2 regions of the Pseudomonas sp. FW300-N1A1 genome follow, and region 2 is predicted to be linked to the other one. Evidence: predicted binding sites of a transcription regulator. Region 2 holds the regulator's gene; the other holds the start of a gene.
The links. Region 2 encodes sigma-54, which starts transcription at its own class of promoters, with help from an activator protein. Its sites were predicted from a motif close to ANTGGCATNNANNTTGCTNT; they were not measured.
Positions count from the first base shown of each region.

Region 1: the regulator sigma-54 is predicted to act here: its motif matches at 6,702-6,721, upstream of AC3WQN_RS06900 (CmpA/NrtA family ABC transporter substrate-binding protein).

Region 1 covers NZ_JBYTBK010000006.1:41,066-51,421, forward strand. The annotation lists partial or broken gene AC3WQN_RS06880 (NAD(P)/FAD-dependent oxidoreductase) at 1-1,167, opposite strand, end outside; gene AC3WQN_RS06885 (bifunctional protein-serine/threonine kinase/phosphatase) at 1,521-3,194, opposite strand; gene AC3WQN_RS06890 (nitrate/nitrite transporter) at 3,201-4,412, opposite strand; gene AC3WQN_RS06895 (ANTAR domain-containing response regulator) at 4,767-5,342, opposite strand; gene AC3WQN_RS06900 (CmpA/NrtA family ABC transporter substrate-binding protein) at 5,358-6,569, opposite strand; gene AC3WQN_RS06905 (quinone-dependent dihydroorotate dehydrogenase) at 6,814-7,833, shown strand; gene rmf (ribosome modulation factor) at 8,142-8,357, opposite strand; gene rlmKL (bifunctional 23S rRNA (guanine(2069)-N(7))-methyltransferase RlmK/23S rRNA (guanine(2445)-N(2))-methyltransferase RlmL) at 8,904-10,356, shown strand, end outside.
Region 2 covers NZ_JBYTBK010000051.1:17,806-28,161, forward strand. The annotation lists gene mlaE (lipid asymmetry maintenance ABC transporter permease subunit MlaE) at 1-460, opposite strand, end outside; gene AC3WQN_RS23265 (ATP-binding cassette domain-containing protein) at 460-1,269, opposite strand; gene AC3WQN_RS23270 (KpsF/GutQ family sugar-phosphate isomerase) at 1,547-2,521, shown strand; gene AC3WQN_RS23275 (KdsC family phosphatase) at 2,521-3,045, shown strand; gene lptC (LPS export ABC transporter periplasmic protein LptC) at 3,053-3,625, shown strand; gene lptA (lipopolysaccharide transport periplasmic protein LptA) at 3,612-4,160, shown strand; gene lptB (LPS export ABC transporter ATP-binding protein) at 4,161-4,886, shown strand; gene AC3WQN_RS23295 (RNA polymerase factor sigma-54) at 5,069-6,562, shown strand; gene hpf (ribosome hibernation-promoting factor, HPF/YfiA family) at 6,669-6,977, shown strand; gene ptsN (PTS IIA-like nitrogen regulatory protein PtsN) at 6,990-7,454, shown strand; gene rapZ (RNase adapter RapZ) at 7,457-8,314, shown strand; gene AC3WQN_RS23315 (HPr family phosphocarrier protein) at 8,330-8,602, shown strand; gene AC3WQN_RS23320 (ZIP family metal transporter) at 8,735-9,628, opposite strand; gene AC3WQN_RS23325 (superoxide dismutase) at 9,660-10,271, opposite strand; gene AC3WQN_RS23330 (DUF2753 family protein) at 10,273-10,356, opposite strand, start outside.

The DNA of each region.
Region 1 (10,356 bases), on a different contig from region 2:
AATGGTCCGGTTTTCACGAATCTGGCGCATGTACCAGCCACTGTCGGCGGTGTCGCCATACAGGCAGGCGCCTACCAGAACGTCATTCTTGATCACCAGCTTTTTGTAGATCCCGCCGATGGGGTCGGACAGGGTGATGGTCTCGGTGCCTTCCGCGCCCATGAAATCGCCGGCAGAGAACAGGTCGATGCCGGTGACTTTCAGCTTGGTGGATGTCACCGATCCGCGATAGCGGGCAAAGCCCAGTTGTGCGAGGTGGTTGGCGCAGACCTTGGCCTGTTCGAACAGTGGCGCCACCAGGCCATAGGCAATGCCGCGATGGCTGGCGCACTCGCCAATGGCATAGATACGTGGGTCGTAGGTTTGCAGGGTGTCGTTGACCAGGATCCCGCGGTTGCACGCAATGCCGGCTGTTTCGGCCAGTTCGGTATTGGGGCGGATGCCGGCGGCCATCACCACCAGGTCCGCCGGGATGCGGTCGCCGTTCTTGAACTGGACTGAACCGACCCGGCCATTGCCTGCGTCGTGCAGGGCCTGGGTCTGTTCGCCCAGGCGAAAATTCAAGCCCCGGGCTTGCAGCGCGGATTGCAGTAACTGACCGCTGGTTTTGTCCAGTTGCCGCTCCAGCAACCACTCGCCAATATGCACCACGGTCACATGCATGCCGCGCAGCATCAGGCCGTTGGCCGCTTCAAGGCCCAGCAAGCCGCCGCCGATGACCACCGCGTGTGTGTGGGTTCTGGCGGTGTCGATCATGGCCTGGGTGTCGGCGATGTCGCGATAGCTGATCACGCCCTGCAAGCGGTTGCCCGGAATCGGCAGGATGAATGGCGCGGAGCCGGTGGCGATCAGCAAGCGATCGTATTCGGCTTCGCTGCCGTCTTCGGCGATGACTCGCCGATTGATCCGGTCGATCTCCACCACTTTACGGTTGAGCAGTAGCTTGATGTGGTTGTCCTGGTACCAGCTCAGGTCGTTGAGCACGATCTCGTCGAAGGTCTGCTCGCCGGCCAGCACCGGCGACAGCAGGATGCGGTTGTAGTTGGTATGGGGCTCGGCACCGAAGACCGTGATGTCATACAGTTCGGTGCTCAATTTGAGCAGCTCTTCCAGTGTGCGAACCCCGGCCATACCATTGCCGATCATCACCAGTTTGAGTTTTTTCATCAGCTTCTCCGCAAGCTCAGGCCTGTGTCATCGGGCCGATGGGGCTGGCTCGGTTTATTGGGCGCAAACAAAAAAAGGCGTCCCGCTAGTGATCTAGCGAGGACGCCTTTGTCCTGGTCCCGTTCTCTCGGGGGAGCGCGGCCTTCGTCGTTGAAGGCCGGGCTTTATGTAGGGTGACAATGCTAATGCAGTGGTTGTGCCAAGTTATCCTGCGGCGCGGGTTTGTTGGGGTGGCGGAGGGGAATCGGGTCTTCGCTGGCGGTTTTACGCACCGATTGGAGGCGCGATGCCCGGTCGTGGAGCGGTCCAGGCCACGATGACGAAGGCGTCGGCCATAAAGCGTGGGGGTCTGCTCAGGGGGTGCGCAACCATGAAAACAGCAACACCACATTGATCATCAGCAGTGCCAGGGCCAGCGTGCGCCACACTTTCACCGGTTCGCGCTCGAGCAATGGCCTTGGTCGCACACTCAGGCTGCGCCGCTCTCCTTGCTCCAGTACCAGGAGCCATTGCTCCGCTGTTTCATAGCGTTGAGCCGGGTCGGCGCACAGGGCGCATTCCAGGCTTTGTCCCAGCCAGTCCGGCCAGTCCGGCCGATAACGGCTGGCGCTGACGGGCAGGCCGAAGCGTGGGCGCTGGAAGGCTTCAATCTCGCCGTAGGGGTAGTGCCCGGTAGCCAGGTAATACAGGGTGACGCCGACGGCATACAGGTCCTGTTGCGGTGTCGGGGCCTGGCCATTGAACGCTTCGGGCGCAATGTAGCTGGGCGTCCCGGGCAGCGCGTGAGCCTGGTCTTCGGACAGGCCGGGGCAGTAGGCGAGACCGAAATCCAGCAGGCGCAATTCGCCGTCGTCCCCCAGCAGCAGGTTCTCCGGTTTGATATCGCGGTGCAGGATCTGTCGCCGGTGCAGCAGTCCCACCGCCCGTAGTAGCCGTTCGGCCAGTGCTTGCCATTGGGCCAGGGGCAGGGGGCCAGTTTGCAGGAACAGTCCAGCCAGGGTCACGCCCGGGTATTCGCGCATCACGTAATACAGGTGCTGGCGTTGAGTCGCCGGGTGTATTTCAGGGAAGCTGCGCCCGGCCACGCGCTTGAGAAACCACTCTTCGGACAGCAATGCCTGGGCCGCCGCGGTGTCGTTGTTCGATGAGGCGGCCAGGGTCTTGAGCAGCCAGGGCTGTTGCTGCCCGTCGCGGACGCGATAGATCAGCGATTGCTGGCTGTGGCCCAGCAGCTTCTCGATGTGCCAGCCCTCGAAGGAGTGGCCGGCCTTGAGCGATGGTGGCAAGGGCCATTGTTGCAACTGGATCAGCGCGTCGCCGATGCTGCTCTCGCCGAGGGCGTCGATCCGCACCAGCAGCGCGCTGGCATTGTCCTGGCTGCCTGCCAGGTGAGCAGCGTTGACCAGGGTGTGTGCTGCACGGTCGAGGTCGGGTTGGTCGCGCAGGATGGCCGCGATGGCCGTGTCGCCCAATGTCGCCCAGACCCCATCGCTCAGCAGCACGAAAGACTCACCGACACGCAACTCACCATCGAGGAAATCCAGCACCAGGTGTTGATCCAGTCCCAGTGCGCGCTTGAGCACATGCTGCATGCCCGGCTGCTCCCAGACGTGGTCCTCACTGATGCGTTGCAACTGATCGGCGTGCCAGCGGTAGACCCGGCAATCGCCGACATGGGCCAGGGTGAAGCGCCTTCCCCGCAGCACCAGCGCGCTGACGGTGGTCAGCAACGGCAGGCCGCCACCGTTGGCCTGCAACCAGCGATTTTGCGCAAGCAACAGACGGTCCAGCGCCTGTGCCACGCCCCAGGTCTGCGGCGTGGCGTAGTAGTCCAGGGCCAGGGCCTGCAAGGTGGTCCGGGCCGCGAGCCCGCCGTCGGCACATTGGCTGACACCGTCGGCGATGGCGAACAGGCAGCCCTTGCTGGCCGCCAGTTCAGCCGTTGGTGTAACCAGGCGCAGAGCGTCCTGGTTTTCCGCTCGAGGGCCAATGGCGCTGGCCTCGGCGAAGCTCAGTTGCAGGCTCATCGAAGGTCAGACCCGTGCCGCGGTCATGGCCGCCGAGCCCCAGGTGGTTCTCCAGCGGCGCTTGACCCCGTGCAGACCAAACCAGGCCAGGACACCCAGGCTGGCGAACAACCACAAGGCCAACTGATAGCTGCCCGTGCTCTGCTTGATAGCCCCCATGCCGGCCGCCAGGGCGAAGCCGCCGATGCCGCCCGCCATGCCGATCAGGCCGGTCATCACGCCGATCTCGCGCCGAAAGCGCTGCGGTACCAACTGGAACACCGCGCCATTGCCCGCGCCGAGGCCGAGCATGGTGCACACGAACAGCGCCAGTGCCGCGTAGGAGCTGGGCAGGTTGAAACCGACGGCTGCGATGCACACGGCGGCGACGGTGTACATCACCAGCAAGGTGCGGATGCCGCCAAAACGGTCCGCCAGGGCACCACCCAGGGGCCGCATCAAGCTGCCGCCGAATACGCACGCGGCGGTGTAGTAACCGGCGGTGACCGGGTTCAGGCCGTACTGGTCGTTGAAGTAACCGGGCAGGGCGCTGGCCAGGCCGATGAATCCGCCAAAGGTCACGCAGTAGAAGAACATGAACCACCAGCTGTCACGATCCGCGAGGGCCTTGAAGTAGTCGCTCATGGATTTGGCCTTGGGCCGCTCAGGTGCGTTTTTTGCCAGCCAGGCGAACACGATCAGGGTCAGGATCAGCGGGATCAAGGCGAAGCCGAACACGTTGCTCCAGCCAAACGCGGCCGCCAGGACCGGCGCGATCAGGGCGGCGAGCACGGTGCCCGAGTTGCCCGCACCGGCGATGCCCATGGCCTTGCCCTGGTGTTGTGGCGGATACCATTGCGAGGCCAGGGGCAGGGCGACGGCGAACGAAGCACCGGCCATGCCCAGGAACACGCCCAGCAACAAGGCTTGCTCGTAGGTGTGGATCCCCAGTTTCCAGGCGCCGAACAGGGCGCAGATGACAATCACCTGGCCAATCAGGCCGGCGGTTTTTGGTGACAGGCGATCGGCGAGCAAGCCCATGGCGAAGCGCAGGAAGGCGCCGGCCAGAATCGGCGTGGCCACCATCAGCCCGCGCTGTTGCGTGGTCAATTGCAGGTCGGCGGCGATTTGCACCGCCAGCGGGCCGAGCAGGTACCAGACCATGAAGCTCAGGTCAAAATACAGAAAGGCTGAGAACAGTGTCGGGGTATGGCCGGATTTCCAGAAGCTTGTGTTCATCGCGCACCTCAGCGGTTAAGAGTCTCGTAGCAAGTCGTGAGCTTTGCGGTGGGGCGCCGTGACGGCCGTACCACCGACCCCGGGCTGTGGGGCCAAAACGAAAAAACGCCGCTACCCGATTCGCCAGAGGCAAACGAGGTGAGCGACGTCTTTGTCGTGGGTGGGGCAACCGCCGTTGGTTACCTGTACCGATTACTTAGCGAGATCTGTGCCAACAGTCTGCTTTTGTGGCGAGGGAGCTTGCTCCCGCTGGGACGCGGAGCGTCCCAAAATTGCCTGCCACCATGTTTTATCTGACGGTTCACGACTGCTACGCAGCCGAGCGGGAGCAAGCTCCCTCGCCACAATGATCGGTTACCCCAGCAACTCGTTCATGGCAATGATCTGTTCCGCCACCTGGATCAGCTTTTGCTGGCGGCTCATGGCTTGGCGGCGCATTAGGGTGTAGGCCTGCTCTTCGTTGCACGCTTTCATTTTCATCAGCATGCCCTTGGCCAGCTCGATGCGCTTGCGCTCGGCCAGTTGCTGGTCCCGGGCGTGGAGTTGGGCGCGCAGGGCCTGGTCGCTTTCAAAGCGTGCCATGGCCACATCCAGGATCGGTTGCAGGCGTGCGGCATGAATGCCTTCGACAATGTAGGCACTGACGCCGGACTTGATGGCCTGGCGCATCACGCCCGGGTCGTGTTCGTCGGTGAACATCACAATCGGCCTTGGCTGGTCACGGCTGACCAGCACCACTTGCTCCAGCACATCGCGGCTGGGTGACTCGGTATCGATCAGGATCACGTCCGGGCGCACCGTTTCGACGCGCGCGGGCAGGTCGATGGTCAGGCCGGATTCGTCGATCACCTCGAATCCGGCTTCGGTCAGTGCGGTCTTGAGACGACCGACTTTTTTCGCGGTGTCGTTGATCAGCAGGATGCGTAACATGGTCGTGGCCTCCTGTCAGCGGCGGGCGAGCAGGGTGGGGGTGTCGGTCATGGCGTGCAGCGCGAAGCTGCGGGCATAGGTCGCGGGGTCCGAACCGTCCCAGACTTTGCCATCGATCAACTGGCTGCTGCGCATTGCCTGGCCCTCGGTACGGATTCCCAAGGCGCTGGCCGCGTCCCGGTACAGCGCCAGTTGCTGGACCTGACGGGCGACCGCCAGATAGTCCGGGTCTTCACGCAACAAGCCCCAGCGCCGAAATTGGGTCATGAACCACATGCCGTCGCTCAGGTACGGCACATTGACCTCGCCATTGCCATGAAAACGCAGCGCGTGAGGGTCCTGCCAGCGATTGCCAAGGCCGTCGGCATAGTCGCCCAGCAAGCGCGGCTCGATGCAGTCCAGCGGCATATCCAGGTAGTCGGGGGCGCTCAACAGTTGCGCGGTGCTGCGGCGATTTTCCGTGCTTTGCTCGATGAAACGGCTGGCCTCCAGGATCGCCATCACCAGCGCCCGGGCTGTGTTGGGATATTGCTCGACGAAGGCGCGGGTGCAGGCGAGGACTTTCTCCGGGTGATCGGGCCACAGGGCCTGGCTGGTTGCCAGGGTGAAGCCCAGGTTCTGCTTCACGGCGGCGGCGCTCCAGGGTTCGCCCACGCAAAAGCCGTCGATGCGACCGGCCTGCAGGTGCACGATCATTTGTGGCGGCGGTACCACGACGCTGTCGACATCGTGCAGCGGATGGATGCCCTGGCTGGCCAGCCAGTAATACAGCCACATGGCGTGGGTGCCGGTGGGAAAGGTCTGGGCGAAGGTCAGTTTTGGGCGACTTTGGTGCACGTGGCGATCCAGCGCCTCAGGACTGCTCACGCCTAGCCGGTGCAGGCCGTGGGAGAGGTTGATGCTCTGGCCGTTCTGGTTCAGGCCCATGAGCACCGCCATGTCGGTGGCCGCTACGCCCCCGATGCCCAGATGCACGGCATACACCAGCCCGTACAGGCTGTGGGCGGCATCCAGCTCGCCACTGACCAGTTTGTCCCGCAGGCTGGCCCAGGACGTTTGGCGCTTGAGGTTCAGGGTCAGGCCGTAGGGCTGGGCGAAGCCCTGGGTGGCGGCGACCACCACCGAGGCGCAGTCGCTCAGGGCCATGAAACCCAGGTTGATCGAGGTTTTTTCCGGGGCATCGCTGCCATTGACCCAGGCCAGCGGGCCGGCTGATGGTTCATTCATCGAGTGTGCACCTTCCAAAAAAACGTCGTCCCGGGCCCTTGCCAGAGCAAGGCCGGGGGACGACGCCATTGTCCTTTCCATCAGCAACGCGGGACTCATCCCGTCGTTGGCATGAGTGCTGATGCCAATCCCGGTGCAAGGCATATGCCATTGACGCCTGATTTCGTCGTGCGCCTCGCTTGCAACCCCGATGCCCGGCTATAATCGCCGCCTCATTTCGCCGCCAATCGAGTCAAGTCCGCCCATGTATACCCTGGCCCGCCAACTGCTGTTCAAACTCTCCCCGGAAACCTCCCACGATCTGTCCCTGGACCTGATCGGCGCGGGCGGGCGTCTGGGCCTGAACGGCTTGCTGTGCAAGGCACCGGCGCACGTGCCGGTGAATGTCATGGGCCTGGACTTTCCGAACCCGGTAGGGCTGGCGGCCGGCCTGGACAAGAATGGCGCGGCCATCGACGGCTTTGCCCAGCTGGGTTTTGGCTTCGTGGAAATCGGCACCATTACCCCGCGTCCGCAGCCGGGCAACCCCAAGCCGCGCATTTTTCGCTTGCCGCAGGCCGAGGCGATCATCAACCGCATGGGCTTCAACAACCTGGGCGTCGATCACCTGTTGGCGCGCGTTGCCGCCGCCAAGTACAAAGGCGTGCTGGGGATCAACATCGGCAAGAACTTTGACACCCCGGTCGAGCGTGCCGTCGACGACTACCTGATCTGCCTGGACAAGGTCTACGCCCATGCCAGCTACGTGACGGTCAACGTCAGCTCGCCCAACACCCCGGGCCTGCGCAGCCTGCAATTTGGCGATTCGCTCAAGCAGTTGCTCGAAGCCTTGCGCCAGCGCCAGGAAGACCTCGCCCAATTGCACGGCAAGCGCGTACCGCTGGCGATCAAGATCGCACCGGACATGACCGACGAAGAAACCGTTGAAGTGGCGCGGGCCCTGATCGAAACCGGCATGGACGCGGTGATCGCGACCAACACCACCCTGAGTCGTGTCGGTGTCGAAGGCATGGAGTTCGGTGACGAGGCGGGCGGTTTGTCCGGCGCCCCGGTACGCGACAAGAGCACGCACACGGTCAAGGTGCTGGCGGCTGAGCTGGCCGGACGCCTGCCGATCATCGCCGTGGGCGGGATCACCGAAGGCAAGCATGCGGCTGAGAAGATCGCCGCAGGTGCCAGCCTGGTGCAGCTCTACTCCGGGTTCATCTACAAAGGCCCGGCGCTGATTCGTGAATCGGTGGATGCGATCGCGGCAATGCGTTAACCCAAAACCCGAGGGAAAGGATCATGTGTGGCGAGGGAGCTTGCTCCCGCTGGGGCGCGAAGCGGCCCTGAAACCAGCGAACGAGGTGCTTCAGGAGTCATGCGGCGTCTGAACAGGGGCCGCTCCGCTGCCCAGCGGGAGCAAGCTCCCTCGCCACAAACGCAGGTTTACAGTAGATTTTGAGTGGACTGCAGGCATAAAAAAGGGCTCCTCGAGGGAGCCCCTGGGCCGAAGCCCGCCGTCCGGAGAGGACGTGCGTGGTTAAGTCGTTACCTGATCAAGTTGTCGTGTCGGAATGTGTGCCCTGTTTAGCCGACGGCGTGAAGTTCGTTGAGTCTATGGATTCCCGCAGTGCCGGTCATACCGTCCCAGTTGTCGCCGCGTCCTTCTCGCCAGCCGTTAATCCAGGCTTGGCGTACCGACGGTAGAGTAAATGGGCAAAGCTCACGGGATTTGCCACCAACGCCATATTGATATCCGCGCAAAAATGCTCTTTCCAACGGATCACGCTTAAGTCTTCTCATAGGGTGTTTCCCTCACTTGTTGACTGTATTTGTCGCGTCGACCTCTATCGAGGTCAGGCAGGAAAACTCCTGCCGTTGGGGGCTCGCTGCCGGCGTCGCGAGCCAAGGTGTTGACGTCGTTGCGGCGTCAACCTGAGTTGAGTTCTAACCAATGAGTCACATCGAGGGAATGATCGTTTTGTCATAAGAACGTAACGATAAAGATGCTAAGGCCATAAGTAACACGACGTGATTTGTGTCGTATTTGGCCAAAGCCCCCTGCGATCAGCCTCTCACTGGATGATGAGGTTAATGCTTTAGAAAAAATGTCCACCCGTTGTACTCGGGTACTATTCGACGAAGGGTCGAGTTATGACATTTTGTTGCATCGAATTTTTTATCTGCCCGGGCATCTAAGCTCATTCCAGTCCATCGACTGGTTGAGCGGCCAGGGTGGGACGGCACACCTTCGTGCCACGCGAGCGCTCTTTTAGAAAAGCGCTTGATTGAAAACCGAGCGGTCAATGCGTTGCCCGTTCACTTATTGCCAAAGGCCCTGGAACCCCCATGTCGGATCGTTACGAACTCTTCCTCACTTGCCCTAAAGGCCTCGAAGGCCTGCTTATCGAGGAAGCCGTCGGGCTTGGCCTTGAGGAAGCGCGCGAGCACACCTCGGCCGTGCGTGGCATGGCCACCATGGAAACTGCCTATCGTCTGTGCCTGTGGTCGCGCCTGGCGAACCGGGTCCTGATTGTCCTCAAGCGTTTCGCGATGAAGGACGCCGAAGACCTGTATCACGGCGTGCTGGATGTCGAGTGGCAGGACCATATGCTGCCTGACGGCACCCTGGCGGTGGAGTTCAGCGGTCACGGTTCGGGCATCGACAACACCCACTTCGGTGCGTTGAAGGTCAAGGACGCCATCGTCGACAAGCTGCGCACCCCGTCGGGCGAGCGCCCGTCCATCGACAAGCTCAACCCGGACCTGCGCATTCACCTGCGCCTGGACCGTGGCGAAGCGATCCTGTCCCTGGACCTGTCCGGTCACAGCCTGCACCAGCGCGGCTACCGCCTGCAGCAAGGTGCTGCGCCGCTGAAGGAAAACCTCGCGGCGGCGATCCTGATCCGTTCCGGCTGGCCACGCATTGCCGCTCAAGGCGGCGCACTGGCTGACCCGATGTGCGGCGTCGGGACCTTCCTGGTCGAAGCGGCGATGATCGCCGCCGATATGGCGCCGAACCTGCGCCGTGAGCAGTGGGGTTTCACCGCCTGGCTGGGTCACGTGCCGGCATTGTGGAAAAAGCTCCACGAAGAAGCCTCAGAGCGCGCCGCTGCCGGCCTGGCCAAACCACCGCTGTGGATTCGCGGGTACGAAGCCGACCCACGACTGATTCAACCGGGTCGTAACAACGTCGAACGCGCCGGCCTGAGCGAGTGGATCAAGATTTACCAGGGCGAAGTCGCGACGTTCGAGCCGCGCCCGGACCAGAACCAGAAAGGCCTGGTGATCTGCAACCCTCCATACGGCGAGCGCCTGGGCGACGAGGCGAGTTTGCTCTATCTCTACCAGAACCTTGGCGAGCGCCTGCGTCAGGCCTGCCTGAACTGGGAAGCGGCCGTGTTCACCGGCGCGCCGGACCTGGGCAAGCGCATGGGCATCCGCAGCCACAAGCAGTATTCGTTCTGGAACGGCGCGCTGCCGTGCAAGCTGCTGCTGATCAAAGTCCTGCCGGACCAGTTCGTCACAGGCGAGCGCCGTACACCGGAACAGCGCCAGGCCGAGCGTGAGCAAGCGGTCTACGATCAGTTGCCGGTCGAGCCGCAAGAGCGTCAGTACAACAAGAACGGCAACCCGATCAAACCTGCGCCGGCACCGGCACCCGTGGTTGAGCAGGCGCGCCTGAGCGAAGGCGGGCAGATGTTTGCCAACCGCCTGCAGAAGAACCTCAAGGCCATGGGCAAGTGGGTCAAGCGCGAAGGCATCGATTGCTACCGCGTCTACGATGCCGACATGCCTGAGT
Region 2 (10,356 bases):
CCCACAGACGGGGGGCAATGATGTACTTGAGCGGATCGACGCCAATCATTTCCAGACTGGACAGTTGCTCGGTGGACTTCATGTTGCCGATTTCCGCAGTCAACGCGGAGCCCGCGCGCCCGGCGAACAACAATGCCGTGACCACCGGCCCCAACTCACGCAACAGGGTCAGCGCCACCATCTGCCCAACCGCCTGCTCCGAGCCGTAGCTGGACAGAATGTTGAAGCCCTGCAGCGCCAGCACCATGCCGATGAAGATCCCGGAGACCACGATGATCACCAGGGACATGACGCCGACCGAATGCAACTGCTTGACCAGCAGGCTGAAACCGCTGCCTACGCTGCCGCGCCCGAGCAACGCGTGAAACAGGAACAGCGATGAACGACCCAGGACCGCGACGCTGTCGATGCCGGCCTGGCCGAATCGACGAACTCTTTCTATTAGTGAAATCTTGCGCATCAGCGCTTCCCCAGAAGATCTGCGCGGTAATCCGTCGCTGGAAAGTGGAACGGTACCGGCCCGTCCGGATCACCTTTCATGAATTGGCGAATTCTCGGATTATCGGAATCCATCAACTCGGCGGGCGTGCCCTGCCCCAGCACCTGCCCATCACCGACGACATACAGATAGTCGGCAATGCTCGCGGTTTCGGCCAGGTCATGGGAAACCACGATGCTGGTAATCCCCAGGGCGTCGTTGAGCAGACGGATCAGGCGTACCAGTACGCCCATGGCGATAGGGTCCTGGCCGACGAATGGCTCGTCGTACATGAGAATACGCGGATCCAGGGCAATGGCACGGGCCAGCGCCACACGACGCTTCATGCCACCGGACAGCTCATCGGGCATCAACTCGATTGCGCCACGCAAGCCCACTGCCTCCAGCTTCATCAATACGATGTCGCGGATCATTTCTTCCGGCAGTTGGGTATGAATACGCAACGGGAATGCGACGTTCTCGAACACATCGAGGTCGGTGAACAGTGCACCGCTCTGGAACAACACGCCCATGTGCTTGCGCGCATCGAACAGATCGCTACGCGACAGCTTGGGCAAATTCTGCCCGTTGACCCACACTTCGCCACCGGAAGGACGCAACTGCGCGCCCATCAGGCGCAACAGCGTGGTTTTCCCGCAGCCGGAAGGTCCCATGATGCCGGTGACCTTGCCGCGTGGAATGCGAATATCGACATTGTTGAAAATGCTACGCGCGCCGCGCTTGAAGGACACTCCCTTCAGCTCGACCGCGTAGGCGTTATCGGCACTCATCTAAACTCCTTGCGATGCAAGCCTCTCACTCGGACGCTGCGATCTCTGGCGAGAGCACATACTGCCCGGGCAGGCCGAACTGGCGACGAACTATATCACTGCCCGCCCTTGGCGCCCAAGGACGAAGACCGCTGCATTCAGCTTCAATTAAGGTTGATAGCCGCTAATCAGAGAGTTCCGGTGACACAGACCGCAGAAAGCATGACGAACTAACGTGAGCGAATGGCCCATTACAGCTATAATCGCCACCTTTTCATTCAGCTAAACGAATTCAGACATGAGCCAGTCCAGCGACCTGATTCAATCGGCACAACGTACGATCCGCCTCGAGCTTGAAGCCGTAAAAGGCTTGCTACCCCATATCGACGCTGATTTCGTACGCGCGTGCGAGTTGATTCTGGCCAGCAAGGGTCGCGTGGTAGTGGTCGGCATGGGTAAGTCCGGGCATATCGGCAGTAAAATTGCCGCGACCCTGGCCAGCACCGGCACCACAGCATTCTTCGTACACCCCGCCGAAGCCAGTCACGGCGACATGGGCATGATCACGCGCGACGACGTCATCCTCGCGCTATCGAACTCCGGCTCCACCAACGAAATCATTACGCTGCTGCCGCTGATCAAGCGCTTGGGCATACAGCTGATCAGCCTGACCGGCAATCCTGACTCGCCGTTGGCCAAGGCCGCCGAGGTCAACCTCAATGTCCACGTCGAACATGAGGCCTGCCCGCTGAACCTGGCGCCAACCTCATCGACGACTGCCGCCCTGGTCATGGGCGATGCGCTGGCGGTTGCCCTGCTGGAAGCGCGCGGCTTTACGGCGGAAGACTTCGCTTTTTCGCACCCCGGTGGCGCACTGGGCCGCCGTCTGTTGCTCAAGGTGGAAAGTGTCATGCACGCCGGGGACGAGCTGCCCTGTGTCGCGCGCGGCACCCCGCTCAAAGACGCATTGATGGAAATGACCCGCAAGGGCCTGGGCATGACCGCGGTACTGGAGGCTGACGGGAAACTGGCCGGGATCTTCACTGACGGCGACCTGCGCCGCACCCTGGATCGCAGCATCGACATCCACAACACCACCATCGACACCGTCATGACCCCTCACGGCAAGACCGCCCGCGCCGACATGCTGGCCGCAGAAGCCCTGAAAATCATGGAAGACAACAGAATCAACGCATTGGTAGTGGTGGACAAGGACGATCGCCCCGTTGGCGCCTTCAACCTGTCCGACCTGCTGCGCGCGGGAGTCATGTAATGAACACCGACCTGCTGCAACGCGGCAAAAACATCAGGCTGGCCGTGTTCGACGTCGATGGCGTCCTGACCGATGGGCGCCTGTACTTCCTCGAAGACGGCAGCGAGTTCAAGTCGTTCAACACCCTGGACGGCCAGGGCATCAAAATGTTGATGGCCACGGGTGTAACAACGGCCATAATCAGTGGTCGTAAGACCCCGCTCGTCGAGAAGCGCGCAAAAAATCTCGGGATTCCCCACCTGTTTCAGGGGCGCGAGGACAAACTGGTCGTACTCGACAGCCTTCTCGCGCAGCTGGGCCTGAGCTATGAGCAGGTTGCCTATCTGGGTGACGACCTGCCTGACCTGCCGGTGATTCGCCGTGTCGGCCTGGGCATGGCCGTCGCCAACGCTGCAAGTTTCGTTCGCGAACACGCCCACGGCACTACCCTTGCCCGTGGAGGCGAAGGTGCAGCACGCGAATTTTGCGAATTGATTCTACGCGCCCAAGGCAACCTTGAAGCCGCCAACGCCGCGTACCTGTGAGCCATTTATGCTGAGCAAAAAGTTTCGCAACATATTGTTTTTCGGGGCCATTGCCGCGCTGCTCGCGGCTGTTGGCTATTGGAATATCAGTCCAGAACGCTTTCTCGACAAGCCGGTAACGGTGGTCAACGAGAGCGAGATCGACTTCTATGCAACCAACGCCCATAGCGTGCAGTACCTGCCCGACGGCAAGTTGCAGTACGAAATGACCTCCGACAAGGTCGAGCACGTCAAGGCCAGCGATGTGACACTGGTGACCAAGCCGGACCTGCAGCTGTATCGCGGCACCGAGTTTCCCTGGCACGTCCAGAGTGAGCGTGGCGAGGTCAACCCTGGCGGCACCGAAGTCGAACTGATCGACTCGGTACGCATTGCGCGCACCGACGCAAAGGACCGCGCGATGATCATTACCAGCAGCCGCATGACCGTATTCCCGCAGCAGCAATATGCGCAGACCCAGCAAGCCGTTAGAATCGACGGTGCTGGCGGTGTATCGACGGGGACCGGCATGAAAGCGTATTTGAAAGAAAGCAGGATACACCTGCTATCGAACGTAAGAGGACAGTATGAGGCTCGTTAAAACCCTCCCTATTTTGCTCAGTCTGGGCGCAGCACTGGGAAGCGTGAGCGCCTGGGCTCTGCCGAACGATAGAGATCAACCTATCCGCATTCAGGCCGACGACGCACAGCTGGACGACAAGAACGGCATCGCCACTTACAAAGGTGACGTGATCATCACCCAGGGCACGATGAAGGTCACCGGCAACACCGTGACTATCACTCGCACAGCGGCTGGCGATATCGACGTCGTGACCTCGGTGGGCAACCTGGCCTACTTCGAGCAGATGCAAACCGCGGGCGACACCAAGCCTGTCCAGGGTTATGGGGTGACTATCCAGTACCACGCTTCGCAAGACCGCGTCGTGCTGATCGATCGCGCCAAAGTCGTCGACAAGGATGGCAACATCACCCAAGGCGAGAAAATCGTCTACGACACCAACAAAAAGCTCGCCAGCGCCGGTCGCGCGACGGGCAGCAAGGTCACCGAACAACGCCCGCGCATCGACATGGTGATTCAGCCTAAAAAGAAAACCGACGAGCAAAAGGCCCCTTAAATGGCAACTCTGAAAGCCCAGCATCTGGCCAAGAGCTACAAGAGTCGCCAGGTCGTGCGTGACGTCAGCCTGTCGATCGACAGCGGCCAGATTGTTGGCCTGCTAGGCCCGAATGGCGCCGGCAAGACCACCTGTTTCTACATGATCGTGGGCCTGGTCCAGGCCGACCAGGGACGCGTGCTGATCGATGACCTGGACGTCAGCCACCAACCCATGCACGGGCGTGCACGGGCGGGCATCGGCTATCTTCCGCAAGAAGCGTCGATCTTCCGCAAACTGTCGGTCGCCGACAACATCATGGCCATTCTCGAAACCCGCAAGGAACTCGACAACGCCGGTCGGCGCAAGGAGCTGGAAAGCCTGCTTCAGGAATTCCACATCAACCACATTCGTGAAAACCTGGGCATGAGCCTTTCCGGCGGTGAACGTCGCCGCGTGGAAATCGCACGCGCGCTGGCCACGGCACCGAAGTTCATCCTGCTCGACGAACCCTTCGCCGGCGTGGACCCTATTTCGGTAGGTGACATCAAGCAGATCATTCACCACCTCAAGGCCAAGGGCATTGGCGTACTGATCACGGACCACAACGTCCGCGAAACCCTGGACATCTGCGAAACGGCCTACATCGTCAACGACGGCCAACTGATCGCCGAAGGCGACGCTGAAACCATCCTGGCCAACGAGCTGGTCAAGGAAGTGTATCTGGGCCATGAGTTCCGCCTCTAGGCGCCGAGGCGCCTGGAGAGTTGCCGGGGCGTAATGTCAATGCGGTCGTGAATGTTTTTATTGTCTCAACGCTCTAGGCAAACACTTCAGTTTCAGGCATATAATTTGCTTATGTTTGGCGCTTCGGCGCCCTGTAGTGGATGGCGCATGTGCGCCGGCGAATAAGGTGTTAAGCCCCAGCCATGAAACCATCGCTAGTCTTGAGAATGGGCCAGCAGCTGACGATGACACCGCAGCTGCAACAGGCCATCCGCCTGCTCCAATTGTCGACCCTGGACCTGCAACAGGAAATCCAGGAAGCATTGGAGTCCAATCCAATGCTCGAACGTCAGGAAGACGGCGACGACTTCGATAACGCCGATCCAATGGCGGACAACATCGAGCAGAAACCCAACACCGAGATCCAGGAACCCTCCTACCAGGAAACCGCCCCCACGGTGGATAACCTTGAAGAGGGTGAATGGAACGAGCGCATTCCCAACGAACTCCCCGTCGACACCGCCTGGGAAGACGTTTACCAGACCAGCGCCAGCAGCCTGCCCAGCAACGATGACGACGAGTGGGACTTCACCACCCGCACATCGGCTGGCGAGAGCCTGCAGAGCCACCTGCTCTGGCAATTGAACCTGGCGCCGATGTCCGACACCGACCGCCTGATCGCCGTCACGCTGATCGACTGCATCAACAATCAGGGCTACCTGGACGAAACCCTCGAAGAAATTCTCGAGGCCTTCGACCCGGAACTGGACATCGAACTGGACGAAATCGAAGCCGTCCTGCACCGCATCCAGCAATTCGAGCCTGCCGGCATCGGCGCCCGCAACCTGGGCGAATGCCTGCTGCTGCAATTGCGCCAGTTGCCGGCCAAGACCCCGTGGCTGGCCGAAGCCAAACGCCTGGTCACCGACTACATCGACCTGCTTGGCAGCCGCGACTACAGTCAGTTGATGCGCCGCATGAAGCTCAAGGAAGACGAGCTGCGCCAGGTCATCGAGTTGGTGCAGAGCCTCAATCCGCGCCCTGGCTCGCAAATCGAGTCCAGCGAAGCCGAGTACGTGGTGCCCGACGTCATCGTACGCAAGGACAACGAACGCTGGCTGGTGGAGCTCAACCAGGAATCGGTGCCACGCCTGCGCGTCAATCCACAGTACGCCGGCTTCGTCCGCCGTGCCGACACCAGCGCCGACAACACCTTCATGCGCAATCAGTTGCAGGAAGCCCGCTGGTTCATCAAGAGCCTGCAAAGCCGCAACGAAACCCTGATGAAAGTGGCCACCCAGATCGTCGAGCACCAGCGCGGCTTTCTCGAGTATGGCGACGAGGCGATGAAACCGCTGGTCCTGCACGACATCGCAGAAGCCGTTGGCATGCACGAGTCGACCATTTCACGGGTGACCACACAAAAATTCATGCATACCCCGCGCGGTATTTATGAACTGAAATATTTTTTCTCCAGTCACGTCAGCACCTCCGAGGGCGGTGAATGCTCGTCCACAGCGATTCGCGCGATCATCAAAAAACTGGTTGCCGCGGAAAATCAGAAAAAGCCGTTGAGTGACAGCAAGATCGCTGGTTTACTGGAGGCACAAGGCATTCAGGTAGCCCGTCGTACCGTCGCCAAGTACCGCGAGTCCCTCGGGATCGCGCCTTCGAGCGAACGCAAGCGATTGATGTAACGGGCCAGGCCACCGCGTTCCAGGGTGTATTCGATTTTTCGGAAACATCCTAGTGGCAGGCAACTCAGCCTGCCGCCTTATGCACTGGCAACGAAGGAGAAGCTGTATGCAAGTCAACATCAGTGGACACCAACTGGAAGTGACCGAACCTCTGCGCACCTACATCGGCGAAAAACTCGACCGATTGGAGCGGCATTTCGACAAGATCACCAACGTGCAGGTCACGATGAATGTCGAGAAGCTGTTGCAGAAAATCGAAGCCACGCTGCATATCCCCGGCGGAGAAGTGGTTGCCAATGCCGAGCATACGGACATGTATGCCGCCATCGACCTGCTGACCGACAAGCTGGATCGCCAACTCAAAAAGCATAAGGAAAAGACCCAGAGCCTCCTCCAGGGCGCGACCGGTCGTTAACACCCCCAACCCATGATCCGACTTGAAAGCATCCTGACCCCCGGCCGTTCCCTGGTGAACGTGCCGGGCGGCAGTAAAAAACGTGCCCTTGAACAGATAGCCAACCTGATCGCCCGGGAAGTCCCGGAGCTGGAGATGCAGGATGTCTTCGAGAGCCTGATTGCCCGTGAAAAACTCGGCTCGACCGGTTTTGGCAACGGCATCGCCATTCCCCATTGCCGCCTCAAAGGTTGCGAGTCGCCCATCAGCGCCTTGATGCACCTGGACGCGCCTATTGATTTCGACGCCATCGACGGCGCGCCGGTCGACCTGCTGTTCGTCCTGCTGGTCCCCCAAGCCGCCACCGATGCGCACCTGGAACTGCTACGCCAGATCGCCAGCATGCTCGACCGCAAGGAAGTCCGCGATCGCCTGCGCAGCGCCACCAGCAGCGAAGCCTTGTATCAGGTTGTCCTGGACGAGCAAAACGGTCACTAACCATGCGCCTGATCATCGTCAGCGGCCGATCCGGCTCCGGTAAAAGCACAGCCCTCGATGTACTGGAGGACAACGGCTATTACTGCATCGATAACCTGCCAGCCGGGCTGCTACCGGAATTGGCCGAGAACGCCCTGATCCACAACGAATTGACCCAGCCACTGGTGGCGGTGTCCATCGACGCGCGTAACCTGCCGAGCCACTTGACGCGCTTCCCCGAGTTGCTGGAAGAAGTCCGCGCCCGGCACATAAAATGCGACGTGCTGTTTCTGGACGCCGACGAAGAGACCCTGCTCAAGCGCTTCTCGGAAACCCGCCGTCGCCATCCGCTGAGCAGCGCCAACCGCTCGCTGGCCGAAGCCATTCAGGATGAGACCACCCTGCTGGGGCCGATAGCCGACCTGGCGGACCTCAAGGTCAATACGACCAACCTGAACCTCTACCAGCTTCGCGACACCATCAAGCTGCGCCTGCTGAACCAGCCGGAGCCAGGCACCGCGTTCCTGGTGGAGTCTTTCGGGTTCAAGCGTGGCATGCCAGTCGATGCCGACCTGGTATTCGATGTGCGCTGCCTGCCCAACCCTTACTGGAAGCCGGAACTGCGCGCCCAATCCGGGCTGGACCAACCGGTTGCCGAGTACCTGGCTGCCCAGCCGGATGTTGAAGAAATGTTCCAGGACATTTCCAGCTACCTGCTCAAGTGGCTACCCCGCTTTGCGGCGAGTAATCGCGCCTACGTCACCATTGCCATTGGCTGTACCGGTGGGCATCACCGCTCCGTCTACCTGACCGAGCGCCTGGGTCAACTCCTGCAAAAAACCTTGAAGAACGTCCAGGTTCGCCACCGCGACCTTAGCTAAAGGATTCACTCCGCGATGCCTGCTCTGGAAATTGAAATCATCAACAAACTGGGCCTGCATGCCCGCGCCTCCGCTAAGTTCGTGGGTGTTGCAGGTCAGTATCCCTGCCAGATCAAGGCTGGCCGCAGCCCCGAAAGCATGGTCGATGGTAAAAGCATCATGGCAATGATGATGCTGGCGGCCGGCAAAGGCACCAGAATCCACCTGAAGACCGAAGGTGAGCAAGAGCAGGAAGCACTGGACGCGCTGGTGACATTGATCAACAACTTCTTCGACGAAGGCGAGTAAGCGCACACCTCTTTGGTGAACAAGCTTGTGTGGCGAGGGAGCGTGCTCCCGCTGGGCCGGGCTGGCGCTCCAGTGCGCAGCGCCCCTGGAACCCTCCCGCGACGTGTGACAGGTGCAGCGCCTCTACGCCATTCAGCCCAACGCCGTATCCATCACCATCATCAGACAGAACCCGACCAGCAGCCCCAGGCTGGCCAGCTTGTCGTGACCGTTGCGACGCGATTCGGGGATGACCTCGTGAGTCACCACCAACAGCATCGCGCCTGCCGCCAGCGCCAAGCCCAGCGGCAAGATGACTTCGGCCAGACTCACCAGCCAGGCGCACAGCAACGCAAAAACCGGCTCGACCAGGCCTGATGCGGCGCCGATCAGGAATGCCCTGGCCCGTGACATCCCGGCCCCGGCCAATACCAAGGCAATCACCAGCCCTTCCGGCACGTCCTGCAGCGCGATGCCCATGGCGAGGCTATCGGCATCCGCCATGCCGCCACCGGCCGAGACACCCACTGCCATGCCTTCAGGGATGTTGTGAGCAATGATTGCAAACACGAACAGCCAGATACGCGGAGGGATGACCGGGTGCTCCAGGGTGCCAACCAGCATCTGCGGCGTTGCACCGGACATCTTGCGGTCCACCACGAACAGTCCGAACGCCCCCAGCATGATGCCGAGACAGATCAGGCCGCTGGACGCCCAGGGTGACAGTCCCAGGCTTTCAGCCGCCGCGATACCGGGCACGATCAGCGAAAACGCCGTGGCGGCCAACATGACCCCAGCGCCAAAACCCAGCAAAGTATCACTGAGCGCCACCGGCATCCGGCGGATGACCAGTACCGGCACCGCCCCCAAGGCCGTACCCAGCGCACAGATAGCCCCGCCTTGCAGCGCCCGCATCAACTTTGGCTCAAGGTTCAGCCACGCCAGGCCGTGGGCAACCAGCAAGGTAAAGCCCGCCAACAACAAGAGCGACCCCACTGCATAACGAAACATTCGCCCACTGCTGATCGTCAGTATTTCAGTGCCCATAGTCGGCCTTAGTTCTTTTTGTTGTCAGGACTCAAACCAGCGCTGCCTGGTAGCGCCGGGCAACTTCCGGCCAATGGATTACGTTATAGAACGCATTGATGTATTCAGGGCGACGGTTCTGATAGCGCAGGTAATAGGCGTGTTCCCAGACATCCAGGCCGAGAATCGGCGTATTGCCGCTCATCAACGGGCTGTCCTGGTTACCGCTGCTTTCTACCACCAGGGTCTTGCGCGGGGTCACGCTCAACCACGCCCAACCGCTGCCAAAACGCGTCAGCGCAGCCTTGGTAAAAGCATCCTTGAAGCTGTCGAAACCACCCAACTGCCCGTCGATGGCCCTGGCCAGCTCGCCTTCTGGCTTGCCGCCGCCATTGGGCACCATGACCGCCCAGAACAGTGAATGGTTAGCGTGCCCGCCGCCTTGGTTGACCACGGCGGCACGAAGTTTTTCCGGCAACTGCGCAACGCCGGCCACCAGGCGCTCCACCGGCCACTCGGCAAATTCAGTGCCTTCAACGGCTGCATTGAGGTTGTTGATGTAGGTCTGATGGTGCTTGGTGTAATGGATTTCCATGGTTTGCGCATCGATATGCGGTTCCAGGGCATCGTAGGCGTATGGCAGGGCCGGCAAGGTAAAAGCCATTTCAATGAACTCCATGATGAGCGCGCGCCTTGGTCGGCTGCGCAGCGGTATCGATATGCAGCAAGCGGTGGGTGCGCGGGTATTC